Regions from separate parts of the Streptomyces spongiicola genome, predicted to be linked through region 3. Evidence: predicted binding sites of a transcription regulator. Region 3 holds the regulator's gene; each other region holds the start of a gene.

Evidence for each region. The regulator HrcA, encoded in region 3, represses chaperone genes, less so after heat shock. The targets are predictions, from matches to a motif close to TTNGCACTCNGNNNNNCNGAGTGCNAA.
Region 1: a site for HrcA is predicted at 4,587-4,613, ahead of groES (co-chaperone GroES). Genes of this name have one in related genera too.
Region 2: a site for HrcA is predicted at 2,215-2,241, ahead of groL (chaperonin GroEL). Genes of this name have one in related genera too.

The regions. Positions count from the first base shown of each region.
Region 1 covers NZ_CP029254.1:4,332,870-4,339,120, reverse strand. The annotation lists gene DDQ41_RS32565 (sensor histidine kinase) at 209-481, shown strand; gene DDQ41_RS19250 (acyltransferase) at 763-1,941, shown strand; gene groL (chaperonin GroEL) at 2,408-4,030, opposite strand; gene groES (co-chaperone GroES) at 4,131-4,439, opposite strand; gene DDQ41_RS19230 (polysaccharide deacetylase family protein) at 5,419-6,251, opposite strand, start outside.
Region 2 covers NZ_CP029254.1:3,176,646-3,182,896, reverse strand. The annotation lists gene thrC (threonine synthase) at 1-740, shown strand, start outside; gene DDQ41_RS13870 (MoaD/ThiS family protein) at 737-1,012, shown strand; gene DDQ41_RS13865 (cold-shock protein) at 1,454-1,657, shown strand; gene groL (chaperonin GroEL) at 2,367-3,989, shown strand; gene DDQ41_RS13855 (ATP-binding SpoIIE family protein phosphatase) at 4,222-5,826, opposite strand; gene DDQ41_RS33220 (Scr1 family TA system antitoxin-like transcriptional regulator) at 6,203-6,251, opposite strand, start outside.
Region 3 covers NZ_CP029254.1:1,456,029-1,462,279, forward strand. The annotation lists gene DDQ41_RS06350 (16S rRNA (uracil(1498)-N(3))-methyltransferase) at 1-228, opposite strand, end outside; gene DDQ41_RS06355 (nitronate monooxygenase) at 225-1,298, opposite strand; gene dnaJ (molecular chaperone DnaJ) at 1,525-2,661, opposite strand; gene hrcA (heat-inducible transcriptional repressor HrcA) at 2,662-3,678, opposite strand; gene DDQ41_RS06370 (MBL fold metallo-hydrolase) at 3,867-4,589, shown strand; gene DDQ41_RS06375 (DUF3097 domain-containing protein) at 4,600-5,400, shown strand; gene DDQ41_RS06380 (DinB family protein) at 5,793-6,251, opposite strand, start outside.

The sequences.
Region 1 (6,251 bases), 2.9 Mb from region 3:
TGGCCGGGCGCTTCCGGGTCAGGGCGGCACGGGACATCTCCGTCCGGGCCGACGGGTCGCGTGTGTCCGGGCAGCCCCAGGCGCTGGAGCGCGCCCTCGCCAACCTGGTGGAGAACGCCGCGAAGTTCGACCCCGGGGGCCACCCGGTGGACATCAGCGTCGAACAGGGCAGGGTCGAGGTACGGGACCGGGGCCCGGACTCCCGGACGTGCCGGAGGACCGCCTGTTCGACCGCTTCTACCGCGCGCCCGAGGCCCGGAGCATGCCGGGATCCGGGCTCGGGCTGGCCATCGTGGCGCACATCGTGCACGCGCACGGCGGCTCGGTGTTCGCCCGCGACCGCGCGGGCGCGGGCGCCGTCACCGGGTTCGTCCTCTCGCTGCTCCCCGAGGGCGGGCGCGCCGGCGGCGACGGTGCCGCGGACGCGGCCGGCCGCGCACCCGGCGGTGGCGGGAACCCCGGACACGGGAACCCCGGATAGCGGACGCGGTCGCCGGCGCGTGGCGGCGGCGCGTGGCGGCGGCGCGTGGCGGCGGCGCGTGGCGGCGGCGGCGACGTTCATCGTTGCGGTCGGTCGAAGGACGCGCGGTCGCCGGCGCGTGGCCGCGGCAGCCGGCCGACCGGGTTTCCTGCCTCGTTCCCACCCGATTCCAGTACTTCCTTTACCTTCCTCCTGCACCGTGGCGGAGCCCTCGGCCCCGGGGGCCGTGCGCGTCGCCCGACGCGACCGCACGCGTCGGCTCCCCCAGGAGGAAGAACCCCGTGTCACATCGCAGTCAGGCCCCGACCGTGCCGCCGGCAGCCGGAGGCGAACCCCCTGCGGGAAGCGGGCGGAGCCGCCGCGGCCCGGGACGCGACCGCTATCTCGACCTGCTGCGCGGCCTGGCCGTCATCCGGGTGGTCGTGCTGCACACCGCGGGCGCTCCCTGGATGACACTGGCGTTCCCGTCGATGGGCATCATGTTCGTCCTGGGAGGCTCGCTGATGGCCTCCTCGCTCGACCGCCGCGGCGGCGGGGTACGGGTGATCCGCGGGCGGTTGCGCCGGCTGCTGCCCCCGCTGTGGCTGCTCGCGGCGATCGCGATACCCGTGATGTGGTGGGAGACGCGCGCGGCGGGGGCCCCCTTCCCGGTCACCTGGCAGCTGCTCTGCTGGGTCGTCCCGGTGCTGGACCCGCCGGTCACCGACACCGAGACGGCCGGTTCCTTCGGCGCGGTGCTCTGGTATCTGCGGGCCTACCTCTGGTTCGTGCTGCTCTCCCCCCTGCTGTTGTTCCTCTTCAGGCTCCGGCCCCGGGTGCTCCTGGCGGCGGCGGTGGCCGGGGTCGCGGCCCTGTCCTGGTACGTGCCGGAGGGCGAGGCCGCCGAGGGCGGGCTCGCTGCCCTGCTGAGCGGTTCCGAGGCCCCGCTGTCCGCGTTCGTCGTCTACCTCGCCTGCTGGCTCGCGGGATTCGCCTATCACGACGGGCTGCTCGACCGGCTGAGCGGCCGGGCCGCGGCCGCACTGGCGCTGGCCCTGGCGGTCGCGGGTCTGGGGTGGATCAGGTACCTGCACGGCGAACTCGACCTCGCCGAGCTGAGCCTCTACGACAGCCCGTTGCTGAACACCCTGCTCTCCCTCGCCTTCGCCGTGGTGCTGCTGAGGTTCCGTCCCGGTGCCGCGCTGCTCGATCGGGCGTCCTGGCTGCGTACGTTCTCCGACCGGCTGAGCGCCCGGGCCGTGACCGTCTACCTCTGGCACTATCCGGCGCTGCCCTTCGTCTGGGCCCTCCAGGAGCGCACCGACGGCTTCGCGGGCTGGCCGGTACCCGGCACTTCGGTGCTGCTCGCCCTGGAGTTCGCCGCCGTGCTGGTCGCCGCCTGCGCCTTCGGCTGGGCGGAGGACCTGGCCGCGCGCAGAAGGCCCTCGCTGCTCGGCGGCGGCCGGCGCCGGACGGGGTGAGAGCGGGCCCCCGTCCGGGTACGGGCGAGTCCGCGAGCCGCCGGCCCTCACGGCCCTCACGGCCCTGACCGACGCGTGCGGCGTGAGCGGTGCGTCCCGCGTGAGCGGCGCACAGCCCGCGCATGTCTCCGCCGGGTTCCCCGGGCCCCGCTCCGCCGGGTTGTCCTGGCTTCGCAGGATGTCCGGCCGGCGGGGCCGCCGGGGGCTCGCGCACAGGCGCAGCCGGCGAGAAGGGGCCGCCCGGGGGGCCGCCCGGGGGACCGTCCGGGGGTGAACGGCTGTCCGGCCGTGCGAGGGGCAGGGCCGCTCGGTCCGTCCCCCTGGCGCCGGCGGCGAACCCCGTTCAGGGCACCCCGTTCGGGGCACCGCGCACAGGGGACGCAAGGAGCACAAGGAAAATGCCACCACCCCCCTCCCGGGGAGTGGTGGCATTCCGGTGTCCTGGACGGACGGTGAGCCCTGCGGGTCAGTGCGCGTGGCCGTGACCGTGGCCCGCCTCCGCCGGCTCCTCTTCCTTCTTCTCCACCACGAGGGTCTCGGTGGTGAGCAGCAGGGAGGCGATCGAGGCGGCGTTCTCCAGGGCCGAGCGGGTGACCTTGACCGGGTCGATGACGCCGGCCTTCACCAGGTCGCCGTACTCGCCGGTGGCGGCGTTGAAGCCGTTGCCCTTGTCCAGCTCCGCGACCTTGGCGGTGATGACGTAGCCCTCGAGGCCGGCGTTCTCGGCGATCCAGCGCAGCGGCTCGACGGCGGCGCGGCGCACGACCGCGACACCGGTGGCCTCGTCGCCGTCCTTGCCGAGGTTGCCCTCCAGCACCTTGACGGCGTGGACCAGGGCGGAGCCACCACCGGAGACGATGCCCTCCTCGACCGCGGCGCGGGTCGCGGAGATGGCGTCCTCCAGACGGTGCTTCTTCTCCTTCAGCTCCACCTCGGTGGCGGCGCCGACCTTGATCACGCACACGCCGCCGGCCAGCTTCGCGAGGCGCTCCTGGAGCTTCTCGCGGTCCCAGTCGGAGTCCGTGGCCTCGATCTCGGCCTTGATCTGCGCGATACGGCCGGCCACGTCCTCGCTCTTGCCGCCGCCGTCGACGACGGTGGTGTCGTCCTTGGTGACGGTGACCCGGCGGGCGGTGCCCAGCACGTCCAGACCGGCCTGGTCGAGCTTGAGGCCGACCTCCTCGGCGATGACGGTGGCACCGGTGAGGGTGGCCATGTCCTGCAGCATCGCCTTGCGGCGGTCACCGAAGCCGGGGGCCTTGACCGCGACCGCGTTGAAGGTGCCGCGGATCTTGTTGACGACGAGGGTGGACAGGGCCTCGCCCTCCACGTCCTCGGCGATGATCAGCAGCGGCTTGGAGGCACCGGCCTGGATGACCTTCTCCAGCAGCGGCAGCAGGTCCTGGATGGAGGAGATCTTGCCCTGGTTGATGAGGATGTACGGGTCGTCGAGGACGGCCTCCATACGCTCCTGGTCGGTCACCATGTACGGCGACAGGTAACCCTTGTCGAAGGCCATGCCCTCGGTGAAGTCCAGCTCCAGACCGAAGGTGTTGGACTCCTCGACGGTGATGACACCGTCCTTGCCGACCTTGTCCATCGCCTCGGCGATGAGCTCGCCGACCTGCTGGTCCTGGGCGGACAGCGCGGCGACGGCGGCGATGTCGGACTTCTCCTCGATCGGCCGCGCGGTGCTGATCAGCTCGTCGGAGACGGCCTTGACCGCGGCGTCGATGCCCTTCTTCAGGGCGGCCGGGGAGGCGCCGGCGGCGACGTTGCGCAGACCCTCGCGGACCAGGGCCTGGGCGAGCACGGTGGCGGTGGTGGTGCCGTCGCCCGCGATGTCGTTGGTCTTGGTCGCCACCTCCTTCACCAGCTGGGCGCCGAGGTTCTCGTACGGGTCCTCGATCTCGACCTCGCGGGCGATCGTGACACCGTCGTTGGTGATGGTGGGGGCACCGAACTTCTTGTCGATCACGACGTTGCGGCCCCTGGGGCCGATCGTCACCTTGACCGTGTCGGCGAGCTTGTTGACGCCGCGCTCAAGGGCGCGACGGGCGTCCTCGTCGAACTTCAGGATCTTCGCCATGGAGCTTCTCAAGTCCTCTCAAGACGGACCGCGCCCCTCGCCGCCCGGCTTCATCATCAGCGGGGGCCAGGGGCGCGGTTCCGGGCAAAACTGCGGTGAACTACTTCTCGACGATCGCGAGCACGTCGCGGGCCGAGAGGACGAGGTACTCCTCGCCGCTGTACTTCACCTCGGTGCCGCCGTACTTGCTGTAGAGCACGACATCGCCGGTCTTCACGTCGAGCGGAAGACGCTCGCCGTTCTCGAAGCGTCCCGGACCGACGGCCAGGACGACGCCCTCCTGGGGCTTCTCCTTGGCGGTGTCCGGAATGACCAGGCCAGAGGCGGTGGTCTGCTCGGCGTCGAGCGGCTGGACCACAATGCGGTCCTCGAGCGGCTTGATGGCAACCTTGGAGCTGGTGGTCGTCACGATCCGACCTCCCCCTTCGGAGATCTCACGGGGTTCATCTGTCTGAGGTGGCGACCAGGTGGATCCGTCGTCGCGGGTGCCGGACCTGCCCGTCGCTGTGTTGGCACTCTCCGGTGGGGAGTGCCAGAGCCGAGACTATGACCGGGATTAGCACTCGGTCAAGCGGAGTGCCAATGCACTGCGTGTTCGGCCGATTCGCGCCGACCGGTTCGGCCACGCCTCTCCCCGGGTGCGGAAGCCGCGGGCGGCGGCGCGGGGGCCTTGGTGGGGGCCATGGCGGGGGCGCGGGGAGCCGCCGTGGGCGGCCCCGTACCGCCGGCCACGCGGGCGGCCTCGGCCGAGCGGCAGCCGGCTCCTCGCGCCCGCTTCCGGCCTCGCACGACGGCCCGGGCGGCACCGGACGAAGCGCGACAGGCCCGCCGCGCGGCACCCGGGTGGCACCCGCCCGCGCCCCGACCCACCGCACCCACCGCACCGGCACCACCCGCCACACCGGCACCACCCGCCACACCGGCACCACCCGCCACACCCGCGACAACCGCCGCACCCGCCGGGCCCGCGACACCCGCGACAACCGCCGCACCCGCCGGGCCTGGGCGCCGACAGGCGACACGCCCGTCGCACACGACGCCCCGGCGGCACCCGCCCACACATGTCACAACTGCCAGATCCGTCACACCTGCCCAACCGGGCGGCACCAGACGAAACGCGGCAGGCCCGCCGCGCGGCACCCGGGTGGCAACCGCCCGCGCCCCGACCCACCGCACCCACCGCACCGGCACCACCCGCCACACCCGGCGGGCCCGCCCGGCCCGCCGGGCCCGCAACACCCGCGACACCCGCCACAACCGCCGCACCCGCCGGGCCTGGGCGCCGACAGGCGACACGCCCGTCGCACACGACGGCCCGGCGGCAGGCCGGCGCGCGGCAGGCGGCAGGCGGCAGGCGGCAGGCGGCAGGCGGCAGGCGGCAGGCGGCCTCAGACGTAGTCCTCCAGCCGCGCCACGGCGTAGCCCTTCTCCGTGACGACCTTCATCACCTGGCGGATCATGTCCGGCATGCTGCCCTTCCACTCCCCCTTGCCGCGGAAGTGCGTGAGGATGATGTCGCCGGGATGCAGGTCCCGGTCCCACTCGCGCCATTCCATGTGGTCGGGGAACGCCTCAGCAGCCCACAGCGGCACGGCCTTCACGCCGCACGACGCGGCGGCCCGCAGGGTGTCCCGGTTGTAACTGCCGTACGGCGGCCGGAACAGGCGCGGCCGCTTGCCGAACCGCTTCTCCATCCCGGCCTGCTGCCCGCAGATCTCCGCCTGCTGCTTCGCGTAGGGCAGCGCCGGCAGATACGGGTGGGTGAGCGTGTGGTTGTGCAGGGAGACGCCGCGGCCCTGCATCCTCTCGAAGTAGCCGTAGTCGTCGCGGACGACGTAGTCGCTGAGGAAGGCGCTGTAGGGGATGCGGAGTTCGCTCATCATCCGCAGCAGCTCCGGGTCCTTCTCCGCACCGTCGTCGATCGTCAGGAAGACGACCTTCTGCTTGGTGGGCACGGTGGTGAAGACGGGCGGCAGGCCCTTGTGGCGGTCGACCTCGAAGCCCTTCCGGGTGGTGATCCGCGGCTTCTCGCCGGGCGGCGGAGGCGCGGGAAGCGGCGTCCGGCGGAGTCCCCAGCGCTTGGCCGCGGCCGCCCGGGCGGCCTGGATCTCCTTCGTGCGCTTCGCATGCGCCTCGGCCGCGGCGGCCTTCTCCCCCGCCCGCTCCCGGTCCTCGCCGCGCTCGCCCTTGGTCCGCCGCCCACCGTCCTCGGCGGAGTCCT
Region 2 (6,251 bases), 1.7 Mb from region 3:
TGATGGCCGCCGTCTACGGTGGCGAGCTGGTCGGCATCGAGGGCAACTACGACGACGTCAACCGCTTCTGCTCCGAACTCATCGGCGACCCGGCGGGCGAGGGGTGGGGCTTCGTCAACGTCAATCTCCGCCCGTACTACGCCGAGGGTTCCAAGACGCTGGCGTACGAGATCTGCGAGCAGCTCGGCTGGCGGCTGCCGGATCAGATCGTCATCCCCATCGCCTCCGGCTCCCAGCTCACCAAGATCGACAAGGGGCTCCAGGAGCTGGTCGGGCTGGGCCTGGTGGAGGACCGGCCCTACCGGATCTTCGGCGCCCAGGCCGAGGGCTGCTCCCCCGTGTCCGCGGCCTTCAAGGCCGGCCACGACGTGGTCAGGCCGCAGAAGCCGGACACCATCGCCAAGTCCCTGGCGATCGGCAACCCGGCGGACGGCCCCTATGTGCTGGACATCTGCCGGCGCACCGGCGGCGCGGTGGAGGACGTCACCGACGAGGAGATCGTGGACGCGATCAAGCTGCTGGCCCGCACCGAGGGCATCTTCACCGAGACCGCGGGCGGCACGACCCTCGGCGTGGCGAAGAAGCTGATCGAGGCCGGGGTGATCGACCCGGCCCTCACCACGGTGGTCGTCAACACGGGTGACGGCCTCAAGACCCTCGACGCGGTGGCCCCGACCACGGGTATGTCCGCAGTCATCCGCCCCAACCTGGACTCCTTCCGAGAGGCTGGCCTCGTATGAGCGTCAACGTCCGCATCCCCACCATCCTCCGCACCTACACCGGCGGGCGGGCCGAGGTCCCGGCCGAGGGCGCAACCCTCGCCGAGGTCATCGCCGACCTGGAGAAGAACCACACGGGCATCGCGGCCCGGGTCCTGGACGACCAGGGCAGGCTCCGCCGTTTCGTGAACGTGTACGTCAACGACGACGACGTGCGCTTCGAGCAGGGCCTGGAGACGGCGACCCCGGACGGCGTCGGCGTGTCGATCATCCCCGCGGTGGCCGGCGGCTGACCGTCACCCAGAGTCAGCAGAAGAGCCCCCTCCGCAAGCTCTGCGGAGGGGGCGTTTCTGTAGGGTTGAGCGCGATAGAGTTGGGGAAGCCCCCTCCGCCGCGTGTGCCAGGCGCATATGAGAACGCCTTCTTGCACGACGAGAAACAGCCAAAGTATTCGAGCATTGTGCGCGTTAAGTGCGCTTTGCCCGGCCCGACTTGCCCGGGAATGCTCGCATTTCTCTTGAATCGTCCTTTCAGCCCTGCCCGGAATTCTCGTCCGATTGACCTGTTGCAGACGGCAGTTGGACAGATACATTCAGCCGCGGTCGACGCGTTCCGGCGCACTCCCATGGGGTCGTCCCCATGCCCCTCCGGGCACAGGGAAACCGCAGGGTGAGGTCTGACCCGGGTCCGCGAAGTGCGGTCCTGTGCAAGGGCCAGTAATAGGGGAGTTAGGCATGGCTCAGGGCACCGTCAAGTGGTTCAACGCGGAGAAGGGGTATGGCTTCATCGCGGTCGACGGTGGTGCGGATGTTTTCGTCCACTACAGCGCGATCCAGATGGACGGGTACCGCACCCTGGAGGAGGGGCAGCGAGTCGAGTTCGAGATCTCGCAGGGCCAGAAGGGGCCGCAGGCGGACATGGTCCGCGTAGCCGGCTGAGCGCCGACTGACTGCAGCAAAGTGACGGAGGGTCCGTGCCGGCGGCACGGACCCTCCGCCGTGCGTGGGCCGTCCGCCGTGCGTGCCCCCGCCAGGCACCGCGGCGCCGCGCCCGGCGGGGGCGCGGGGGCGCGGGCGCTTGGGCGTGCCCGGGGCTGGACGCGAGGCTTCCTGCCGGGGTGCCGTGCTCCGGGTGCCGCGCTCGGGGTGCCGTGCTCGGGGTGCCGTGCTCCGAGTGCCGCGTTCGGGGTGTGGTGCTCTGCGAGGGATGGGGCGCTCTGCGTCGGGGTGGCCGCGGCGCCCCGTGCCGGGAGCGGACGGGGCGTCCCCGGCCTGGACGGGTACGGCGGCGTGTGCGGGGACGGGGGAGGTTCGGCGTGCCCGGAGGCCGGCGCCGTGCCGTGCCGTGCCGTGCCGTGCCCGGGGCGGACGCGGCGCCCCGGGCTCTGGGTGGACGCGCCGGTGCGCCCCCGGGCGGACGTGGTACGGCCTCCGGGCGGGAGCCCGAGTCGCGGTCGCGTCTTGCACTCGCCGGGTCCGAGTGCTAATCATTGGCGTTAGCACTCTACGAGTGAGAGTGACAACGAAGGACCGGGTCGGTGAGGTCCGCAGGCCGGGTGGGGCAAGGAACCACAAGGCACGCAGGCCGTCCGTCGCGGGCACCAGCGCGGTCCGGAGCATCCACCCCAGTCCGGGAGGACCACTTCACATGGCCAAGATCATCGCGTTCGACGAGGAGGCACGGCGCGGTCTCGAGCGCGGGATGAACCAGCTCGCCGACGCCGTCAAGGTCACCCTTGGCCCCAAGGGCCGGAACGTCGTCCTCGAGAAGAAGTGGGGCGCCCCCACGATCACCAACGACGGTGTCTCCATCGCCAAGGAGATCGAGCTCGAGGACCCGTACGAGAAGATCGGCGCCGAGCTGGTCAAGGAAGTCGCCAAGAAGACGGACGACGTCGCCGGCGACGGTACGACCACCGCGACCGTCCTCGCCCAGGCGCTGGTCCGCGAGGGCCTGCGCAACGTGGCGGCCGGCGCCAACCCGATGGCCCTGAAGCGCGGTATCGAGAAGGCCGTCGAGGCCGTCTCCGGCGCGCTGCTCGACCAGGCCAAGGAGGTCGAGACCAAGGAGCAGATCGCTTCCACCGCCTCCATCTCCGCCGCCGACACCCAGATCGGCGAGCTCATCGCCGAGGCGATGGACAAGGTCGGCAAGGAAGGCGTCATCACCGTCGAGGAGTCCCAGACCTTCGGTCTGGAGCTGGAACTCACCGAGGGTATGCGCTTCGACAAGGGCTACATCTCGGCCTACTTCGCGACCGACATGGAGCGCATGGAGGCCGCCCTCGAGGACCCGTACATCCTCATCTTCAACGGCAAGGTCTCCTCGGTGAAGGACCTGCTCCCGCTGCTGGAGAAGGTCATGCAGTCGGGCAAGCCGCTGCTGATCATCGCCGAGGACGTCGAGGGCGAGGCCCTGTCGACCCTGGTCGTCAACAAGATCCGCGGCACCTTCAAGTCCGTCGCCGTCAAGGCCCCGGGCTTCGGCGACCGCCGCAAGGCCATGCTCGGCGACATCGCCATCCTCACCGGTGGCACGGTCGTCTCCGAGGAGGTCGGCCTCAAGCTCGAGAACGCGGGCCTGGACCTGCTGGGCCGCGCGCGCAAGGTCGTCATCACCAAGGACGAGACCACGATCGTCGACGGTGCCGGTGAGAGCGACCAGGTCCAGGGCCGGGTCAACCAGATCCGCGCCGAGATCGAGAACTCCGACTCGGACTACGACCGCGAGAAGCTCCAGGAGCGCCTCGCGAAGCTGGCCGGCGGCGTGGCCGTCATCAAGGCCGGTGCCGCGACCGAGGTCGAGCTCAAGGAGCGCAAGCACCGCATCGAGGACGCCGTCCGCAACGCCAAGGCGGCCGTCGAGGAGGGCATCGTCGCCGGTGGTGGCGTGGCCCTGCTCCAGGCCGCCCAGGTCTTCGAGAAGCTCGAGCTCGACGGTGACGAGGCCACCGGTGCCGCCGCTGTGAAGCTGGCCCTGGAGGCCCCGCTGAAGCAGATCGCCGTCAACGCCGGCCTCGAGGGCGGCGTCGTGGTGGAGAAGGTGCGCAACCTGACCCCGGGCCACGGCCTGAACGCCGCGACCGGCGAGTACGTCGACCTCGTCGCCGAGGGCATCATCGACCCGGCCAAGGTGACCCGCTCCGCGCTCCAGAACGCCGCGTCGATCGCCGCGCTCTTCCTCACCACCGAGGCCGTCATCGCCGACAAGCCGGAGAAGGCCGCCGCGGCCGCTCCGGGCGGCATGCCGGGCGGTGACATGGACTTCTGATCGACCCTGAGGTTGATCGACCGTCCTTAACCGAGGGCGGCACCCCCACTCCCGGGGGTGCCGCCCTCGGCTTTTCGGCTTCCGCCCGAGCGCGTGCGGGCCGTTTCGGGTGTGCGTACGGACCGGCTCGGGTGTCCGGGGTTGTGGCCTGCGGGTGTGCGTACGGAACCGGCCGGGTGTGCGGGCCGGTTCGGGTGTGCGTACGGTTCGGGTCGGGTACGCGGGAGCGTCCTCAGACCCGCTCCAGACGCAGCGTGAACCACGTCGTCTTGCCGTCGTCCGCCGGCCGCACGCCCCAGCCGCCCGCCAGTGACTCGACGAGGATCAGGCCCCGGCCCGACTCGTCGTCGGGACCCGCCGGCCGGATCCGCGGCGGATGGTGGCTGTGGTCGCTCACCTCGACGGTGAGTTCGGTGCTGTTGCGCCGCACCTGGAGGCTCACCGGACCCTGCCCGTGCCGGACGGCGTTGGTGACCACCTCGGACACCAGCAGCCCGGCGTCGTCGGCGACCTGGGAGCAGCCCCAGGCGGCCAGGGACTCGGCGAGGAACGCCCGCGCCCGGGACACCGACGCCGGGGCGGCCGGCAGTACCGTCGCCGCCGAGGCCAGCGGGGCCGCCGGCAACTGGGCCAGGAGCAGCGTCACATCGTCGTGGTGGTGCTCGGTGGCGGGCAGGACCGATCTCAGCACGTCGTCCACCACCGTCTCGAGGTCGTGTGCCGAGGCGAACGCGAGGTCGAGAGCGTCGATGAGCGCGTCGAGCTGCTCCTCGATGTCTCCCGCCGGTGTCTCTATCAGGCCGTCGGTGAAGAGGACCAGGCTCGACCCCGGGGCGATGGCCACCGTCGCCTCCTGGTGGGGATGCTCCCCCACCCCGAGCGGCACGCTGACCGGTGCCTCCAGGGACCGAACGCCCTCGCCGGGTTCCGCGACGAGAGCCGGCAGATGTCCGGCCGAGCAGACGGTCACCTCGCCCGCGTCCGGTGCCACCACCAGGTAGCAGCAGGTCACCAGCTGGTCCGGTCCGTCGAGTTCGGCGACGATCGAGTCGAGCGCGTGCATCAACTCCCGGGGCCGCATGCCGGTCTTGGCGAGGGCGTGGGCCGCGGACCGCAGCTGCCCCATGATGGCGGCGGCCTCCAGGCCGCGGCCCATCACGTCACCGATGAGGATGCCGACCCGCCCGGCGCCCAGCGGCACGAGGTCGAACCAGTCGCCGCCGACACCCGCGCCCTGGGTGGCGGGCAGATAGCGGCTGGCGGTCTCCAGCCCGGGCACGGCCGGCGGGGTGCCCATCAGACTGCGCTGAAGGGTCAGTGCGACATGCCGCTGCTGCTCGTACAGGGCCTGGAACCGCTCCTCGGCGGCCTTGCGTTCGCTGACGTCTCGTACGGCGGCGGAGACGAGGAGCCCGTCGGTGGTCTCGAGGGGGCTGAGGCTGATCTCGACGGGGAACTCGGTGCCGTCCTTGCGGAGGCCGTGGAGTTCGAGCCCGGCGCCCATGGGGCGGACCTGGCGGTTGTGGGTGTAGCCGTCGCGGTGTGCGGCGTGGTGGTCGCGGAAGCGGCCGGGCACGAGGATCTCGACGGGGTGGCCGAGGAGTTCCTCGCGCCGGTAGCCGAACAGGGCCTCCGTCTGGGCGTTGACGAGGCGGATGGTCCCACCGTCGTCGACGATGACCATGGCGTCCGGCGCCGCCTCCAGCAGCCCACGGAACCGCTCCTCGGCGGAGCCGGCGGGAGCCCCCCGGTGGGGGCTCGTCCGGCAGCGGCAGGCCCCGGCGGTGCCGGTGTCTGGATCGGACTCCGATGAGACCGCCGTGATGATGCCTTTCATGCTTGCCTCCCGGACGGATTCTGCCCCTTGCCGTGACCGCGGCAGCGGTATCCGGACATCTCACCGCAATGCCGCACGGCGTACCCGGGAGAGTCCGATTCTGACCGGTGATGGCGCTTGCGCGGTGGGAAACGAAATCGCCCGTTCGAAGGACGGGCGGTGCGGCCCGGGCCGCACCGCGCCCGCGGCCCCGGCGTCGGCACCGCGGCCCGGTCACGGGCTGACGCAAGCGCACGATCCGGCCGGGGGCCCCGCTCCGTGCCCGCCATCGCCGCCGCGTCGGAAGCGGCGCCGGACGGCTGCACTCGGGCCGCAACCGGGGCCGCAACCGGGGCCGCAACCGGGGCCGTAACCGGGGTCGTAGTCGGGGCCGGTGTCACGGCCGTGCCCGGGGCCGCTGGTCTTCATGGGTGTAGTCCTCCGCC
Region 3 (6,251 bases):
GGGGGCGGGTTCCGGCTCCTCGCGCAGTTCCGTGACGGTGACGTCGAGGCGATCCCTGCCCTCGACTGCGGCGACGGTGCCGTAGCCTCCGGTGCCCCGGCCGTCGGTGAGGACGATCTGCTCCCCCACGCGCAGACGGCGCACGGAGACGGCGTGCCGCCCCTCGGGCCCGTCCAGGGTGACGGTGCCGGTGCGGACCTCTCCGACCAGGAAGACGGGGGCGGTCACGAAGGGTTCCGGAGCGCGAGGGCGGCGGCGGCCGCGGCGGTCTCTGCGGCGAGGACCTCGATGAGGCGCCCGGCGGGAAGGTAGCGGGCCAGGCGGTGACCCTGGCCGGCCCAGAGGGCCATGGCCTGCGGGTCGCCGGCCTTGGCAGCGGCCTTGCGCAGACCGGAGGTGAGGTGGTGCACCTCGGGGTAGGCGGCGGGCGCGTACGGCCCGTGTTCCCTCATGAACCGGTTGACGAGGCCGCGGGCGGGACGACCGGAGAAGGCCCGGGTCAGCTCGGTCCTGCCGAACAGCGGACTGGTCATGGCCTGCTTGTGCAACGCGTTCGCGCCGGACTCCGGGCACACCAGGAAAGCGGTGCCGAGCTGGGCCGCCTCGGCCCCCGCGGCCAGGACGGCGGCGATCTGCGAGCCGCGCATGATGCCGCCCGCCCCGACGATCGGCAGGCTCACGGCCTCGCGGATCTGCGCGATCAGCGCGAGCAGGCCGATGCCGGCGCCGTCGTCGGCCGGGTCGTCGCGGTGGGTGCCCTGGTGGCCGCCGGCCTCGACGCCCTGCACGCAGACGGCGTCGGCACCCGCGTGCTGCGCGGCCAGCGCCTCGTCGGCCGTGGTGGCGGTGACGACCGTGAGCGTCCCGGCGCGCCTCAGCCGGGCGACGGCCGCGGCGGTGGGGCAGCCGAAGGTGAACGACACCACGGGCACGGGGTCGTCCCGCAGGACGGCGAGCTTGGCCTCGTAGCCGTCGTCCCGGCCGGAGTCGGGATCGCCGAGCGGTGTGCCGTACCAGCCGGCCTCGCCGGCGAGCTGGTGCCGGTAGACGTCGACGGCCGCGGCGTCGGCGTAGGCGGGCTGCGGCATGAACAGGTTCACCCCGAACGGGCGCCCGGTGAGACCGCGAAGCTGTTTGATCTCCTGGTACATCCCGTCCGCGGTCTTGTAACCGGCGGCGAGGAACCCCAGTCCCCCCGCCTCGGACACGGCGGCGACGAGTTCCGGCCGGGAAGCGCCTCCCGCCATGGGGGCCTGCACGATCGGGTGACGGCAGAGATCGGTCAGCGCGGAGGACATGCCCGCATGGTGCCATGCCCCGCCCCCACGTCCGAATCCCGCCCTCCGGTACCCCGTGGCCGGCCCCGGGGCGCGACCGCCACCGGCACGGACGGGCGTGCGGGGCCGCGGCCCCGCACCGGGTGCCGACGCCGCCGGGGCCCGCGGGCGGGCACGGCGCCGTGCCGGTCACGACCCCGAGGGCCCGCCGGGACCCCGCCGGGACCCCGAGGCCCGCGGGGCGGCGTCACCTGCCGTTGAACGCGTCCTTGAGGCGGGAGAACAGCCCCTGCTGTCCCGGCTGGAACTGGCCCATGGGCCGCTCCTCGCCGCGGAGCTTCGCCAGCTCCCGCAGCAGGCGTTCCTGCTCGGGATCGAGCTTCCCGGGCGTCTGCACCTCGACATGGACGATCAGGTCGCCGCGCCCCCCGCCGCGCAGGTGGGTGACGCCCCGGCCGTGCAGCGGGATCGACTGGCCGGACTGGGTGCCGGGGCGGATGTCGATCTCCTCCACGCCGTCGAGCGTCTCCAGCGGCACCTTCGTGCCGAGGGCGCCCGCGGTCATGGGAATGGTCACCGTGCAGTGCAGATCGTCACCGCGGCGCTGGAACACCGGGTGCGGCAGCTCGTGGATCTCGACGTACAGATCGCCGGCGGGGCCGCCGCCCGGGCCCACCTCGCCCTCGCCCGCCAGCTGGATGCGGGTGCCGTTGTCCACTCCTGCCGGGATCTTCACGGTCAGGGTGCGGCGCGACCGGACCCGGCCGTCGCCGGCGCACTCCGGGCACGGGGTCGGGACGACGGTCCCGAAGCCCTGGCACTGGGGGCACGGCCGCGAGGTCATGACCTGGCCCAGGAAGGACCGGGTGACCTGCGACACCTCGCCGCGGCCGCGGCACATGTCGCACGTCTGCGCCGACGTACCGGGCGCGGCGCCCTCGCCCGAGCAGGTCGTGCACACGACGGCGGTGTCGACCTGGATGTCCTTCGTGGTGCCGAACGCGGCCTCGTTGAGCTCGACCTCCAGCCGGATCATGGCGTCCTGGCCGCGCCGCGTCCGCGACCTCGGCCCGCGCTGGGACGCGGTCCCGAAGAACGCGTCCATGATGTCGGAGAAGTTGCCGAAGCCGCCGGCGCCGAAGCCGCCCGCGGCGCCGCCGTTGGCAGCGGACAGCGGATCGCCGCCGAGATCGTAGACCTGCTTCTTCTGCGGGTCCGACAGCACCTCGTACGCGGCGTTGATCTCCTTGAAGCGCTCCTGCGTCTTCGGGTCCGGGTTCACGTCCGGGTGGAGTTCCCGCGCGAGCCGCCGGAAGGCCTTCTTGATCTCGTCCTGCGATGCGTCGCGGCGTACGCCGAGTACGGCGTAGTAGTCCGTGGCCACCTACGACTCCGCCAGGATCTGTCCGACGTAACGTGCCACTGCGCGTACCGCTCCCATCGTTCCGGGGTAGTCCATGCGGGTCGGTCCGACCACGCCGAGTTTGGCGACTGCCTCGTCGCCCGAACCGTAGCCGACCGCGACGACGGACGTGGAAGTGAGCCCCTCATGGAGGTTCTCGTGCCCGATCCGTACGGTCATGCCCGGGTCCTTGGCCTCTCCGAGCAGCTTCAGCAGCACGACCTGCTCCTCCAGTGCCTCCAGCACGGGCCGGATGGTGAGGGGGAAGTCGTGGGCGAAGCGCGTCAGATTGGCGGTGCCGCCGATCATCAGCCGTTCCTCGGTGTCCTCGACCAGCGTCTCAAGGAGGGTCGAGAGCACCGTCGTGACGGTGGCGCGGTCCTCCAGGTCGAAGGACTCCGGAAGGTCCTGAACCAGCTGCGGCACGTCGGTGAACCGCCGCCCGACGACCCGGCTGTTGAGCCGGGCCCGCAGGTCGGCGAGCGAGGTGTCGGAGAACGGCGCGGGGCAGTCGACGTGCCGCTGCTCGACCCGTCCGGTGTCCGTGATCAGCACCAGCATCAGCCGGGCCGGGGCCAGCGCCAGCAGCTCCACGTGCCGCACGGTGGAGCGGGTGAGCGAGGGGTACTGGACGACGGCGACCTGCCTGGTCAGCTGCGCCAGCAGCCGCACCGTGCGGGCGACGACGTCGTCGAGGTCGACGGCGCTCTCGAGGAAGTTCTGGATCGCGCGGCGCTCGGGCGACGACAGCGGCTTGACCCCGGCGAGCCTGTCCACGAACAGGCGGTAGCCCTTGTCCGTGGGGATGCGGCCGGCGCTGGTGTGGGGCTGGGCGATGTAGCCCTCGTCCTCCAGCACGGCCATGTCGTTGCGCACGGTCGCCGGCGACACGCCGAGCCTGTGCCGCTCGGTGAGGGCCTTGGAGCCGACGGGCTCCTCGGTGCCGACATAGTCCTGGACGATGGCGCGCAGCACCTCGAGTCTGCGTTCGCTGAGCATGGCGCACACCTCCAGCTTGGTTCCTCGGCGGTCCTTCGGCCCTGGTCTGGCACTCGGCCTCACTGAGTGCCAGCTTTCCCCGGCCCAGTGTACGGCCGGGAGGTACATCCCTAGCAAGGGCGGCCGGACACCCCGCCCCGCCGCGGCGGGGCGGGACGGCGCTCTTCGCTCCGGGATAGCGTCGCCGTATGGACGTCCGTTGGGAAGACTTCGGCTGGGAACGGCTCGCTCGCGGCGTGGGGCGGCGCCGACTGCCCGTCTGGGACGCGACGGCGGGACTGGTCGCCGGCGGGAGTGCGGCGCTCCTGTACGACACGGGCGCGACACTCCGCGAGGGGGAGGAGCTGCGGGCGCAGGCCGAGGCTCTGCTCGGCGGCCGGAGTGTGACGCACATCGCGCTCAGCCACCCCCACTTCGACCATGTGCTCGGCACCGCGGCGTTCCCGGAGGCCGAGGTGTACGGCGCGGTCGGTGTCGACGGGGTCCTGCTGCGGGACCGGGCCGTGCTCCGCGACGACGCGATCCGCCACGGGATGCCGCCGGAGGACGCGACGACGGCCGTCGACGCACTGGTCGTCCCGCGGCACACCGTCTCCGGCGAGTGGACGCTCGACCTCGGCGGCCTCCGGGTGATGCTGGCGAACGCCGGCCCGGGCCACAGCCGCCACGACCTGGTGCTGCTGGTGCCCGGCGACCGCGCGGTCGTCTTCTGCGGCGACCTGGTGGAGGAGTCGGGCGACCCGCAGGCCGGACCGGACGCCATCCCGTCCCGCTGGCCGGCGGCGCTGGACCGGCTGCTCGCCCTGGGCGGGGAGGACGCGGTGTACGTGCCGGGGCACGGGGCGGTGGTGGACGCCGCCTTCGTACGCGCCCAACGCGATGAACTGGCCCGGCGGTTCGGGGTGCCGTAGCGTCTGGCCGATGCGCAGCTACAGCCCCGATCTGACGCCCCCGTGGAAGCGGCCCGCCGCCGTGCCCGAGGTCCCCGCCGACCCCGGCCTGGTGGTCGAGGAGGTCACCACCGGCTTCTGCGGCGCGGTGGTCCGCTGCGAGGCGGGGGCGGTGACGCTGGAGGACCGCTTCGGCAAACACCGGGTGTTCCCGATGGAGCCACGGGGATTCCTGCTCGAGGGAAAGCCCGCCACCCTGGTCCGGCCCGCGTCCGGCGGGCCCGCCGGGCCCGCCCGCACGGCCTCCGGATCGATCGCGGTGCCCGGGGGGCGCGCCAGGGTCGCCCGCGCCGGCCGCATCTACGTGGAGGGCCGGCACGACGCGGAGCTGGTGGAGAAGGTCTGGGGAGACGACCTGCGCGTCGAGGGGGTGGTGGTCGAGTACCTGGAGGGGGTCGACGACCTGCCCGCCGTCGTCGCCGAGTTCGCCCCGGCCGCCGACGCGCGACTGGGCGTCCTCGTGGACCATCTGGTGCCGGGCTCCAAGGAGGCGCGTATCGCGGAGTCGGTGACCGACCCGCACGTCCTGGTGGCCGGCCACCCGTACATCGACGTGTGGGAGGCGGTGAAGCCGTCGTCCCTCGGCATTCCCGCCTGGCCGTCGGTGCCGCGGGGACAGGACTGGAAGACGGGCGTCTGCCACGCGCTCGGCTGGCCGCCGGACACGGGGGCCGCCTGGCGGCGCATCCTGTCCCGGGTGCAGAGCTACCGGGACCTGGAGCCGGCGCTGCTGGGACGGGTCGAGGAACTGATCGACTTCGTCACGGCCTGACCCGGGCCACTGCCGGAGCCGGATGCTGGCGCTGGAGCCGGGTGCTGGTGCTGGTGCTGGAGCCGGGTGCTGGTGCTGGAGCCGGGTGCTGGTGCGGAACACGCGCGGGGCCGAGAGCGAGCGAGCAACGCGGACCGGTCCGCTGCCGGATCCGGTCCCCGGACAGGACACCCGGGCAGGGCGTGTTGCGGCGGTAGCTCCGTCCGCCCCCAGAGCGGGGCGCGCGGCGCCCGGTGGGTGCGATCGCAGGGCGGAGGATCGCCCTCGTACTGGATGTACTGGATGTACTGGATGTACTGGACGTAATAGAAGTACTGGAAGTAGTGGTGGAAGCACTGGGATGGCTCGGACAACGCAGCGCGGGGGCCCTCCCGTACCCGAAGGCGAACGCCCTAGTCGCCGGTCGTGCCGTCGAGCATCTCGCGCAGGATGTCCAGATGGCCGTTGTGGCGGGCAGTCTCCTCGGTGAGGTGAAGGAGAATCCAGCGCAGGTCGACTCGGCGGCCGTCGCTCCGGACCCGCTTGGCCCGGCTGTCCAGGTCGTTCCCGGCGACCAGCTCGCGGTAGCGGGCGCTCTGCGCGGCGTACTCGTCGAGCAGCTGCTCCATCGGGAGGTCGACGGCGACACGCATCTCGCGGTCCGGGTCCTCCTCGGTCCAGGGGCCCTGGTCCTCCTCACCGAGGAAGACCACCTGGAACCAGTAGTACTCGACCCAGCGGAGATGGCTGATCAGTCCGCTCATCGTCATCAGCGGCGAGCCCGGCAGAAGCGCCTTGCGGGCGTCTTCCGCGGAGACGCCCGCGCACTTGACGCAGGCGGTGTCACGTGCGTAGTCGAGGAACGTGGTGAG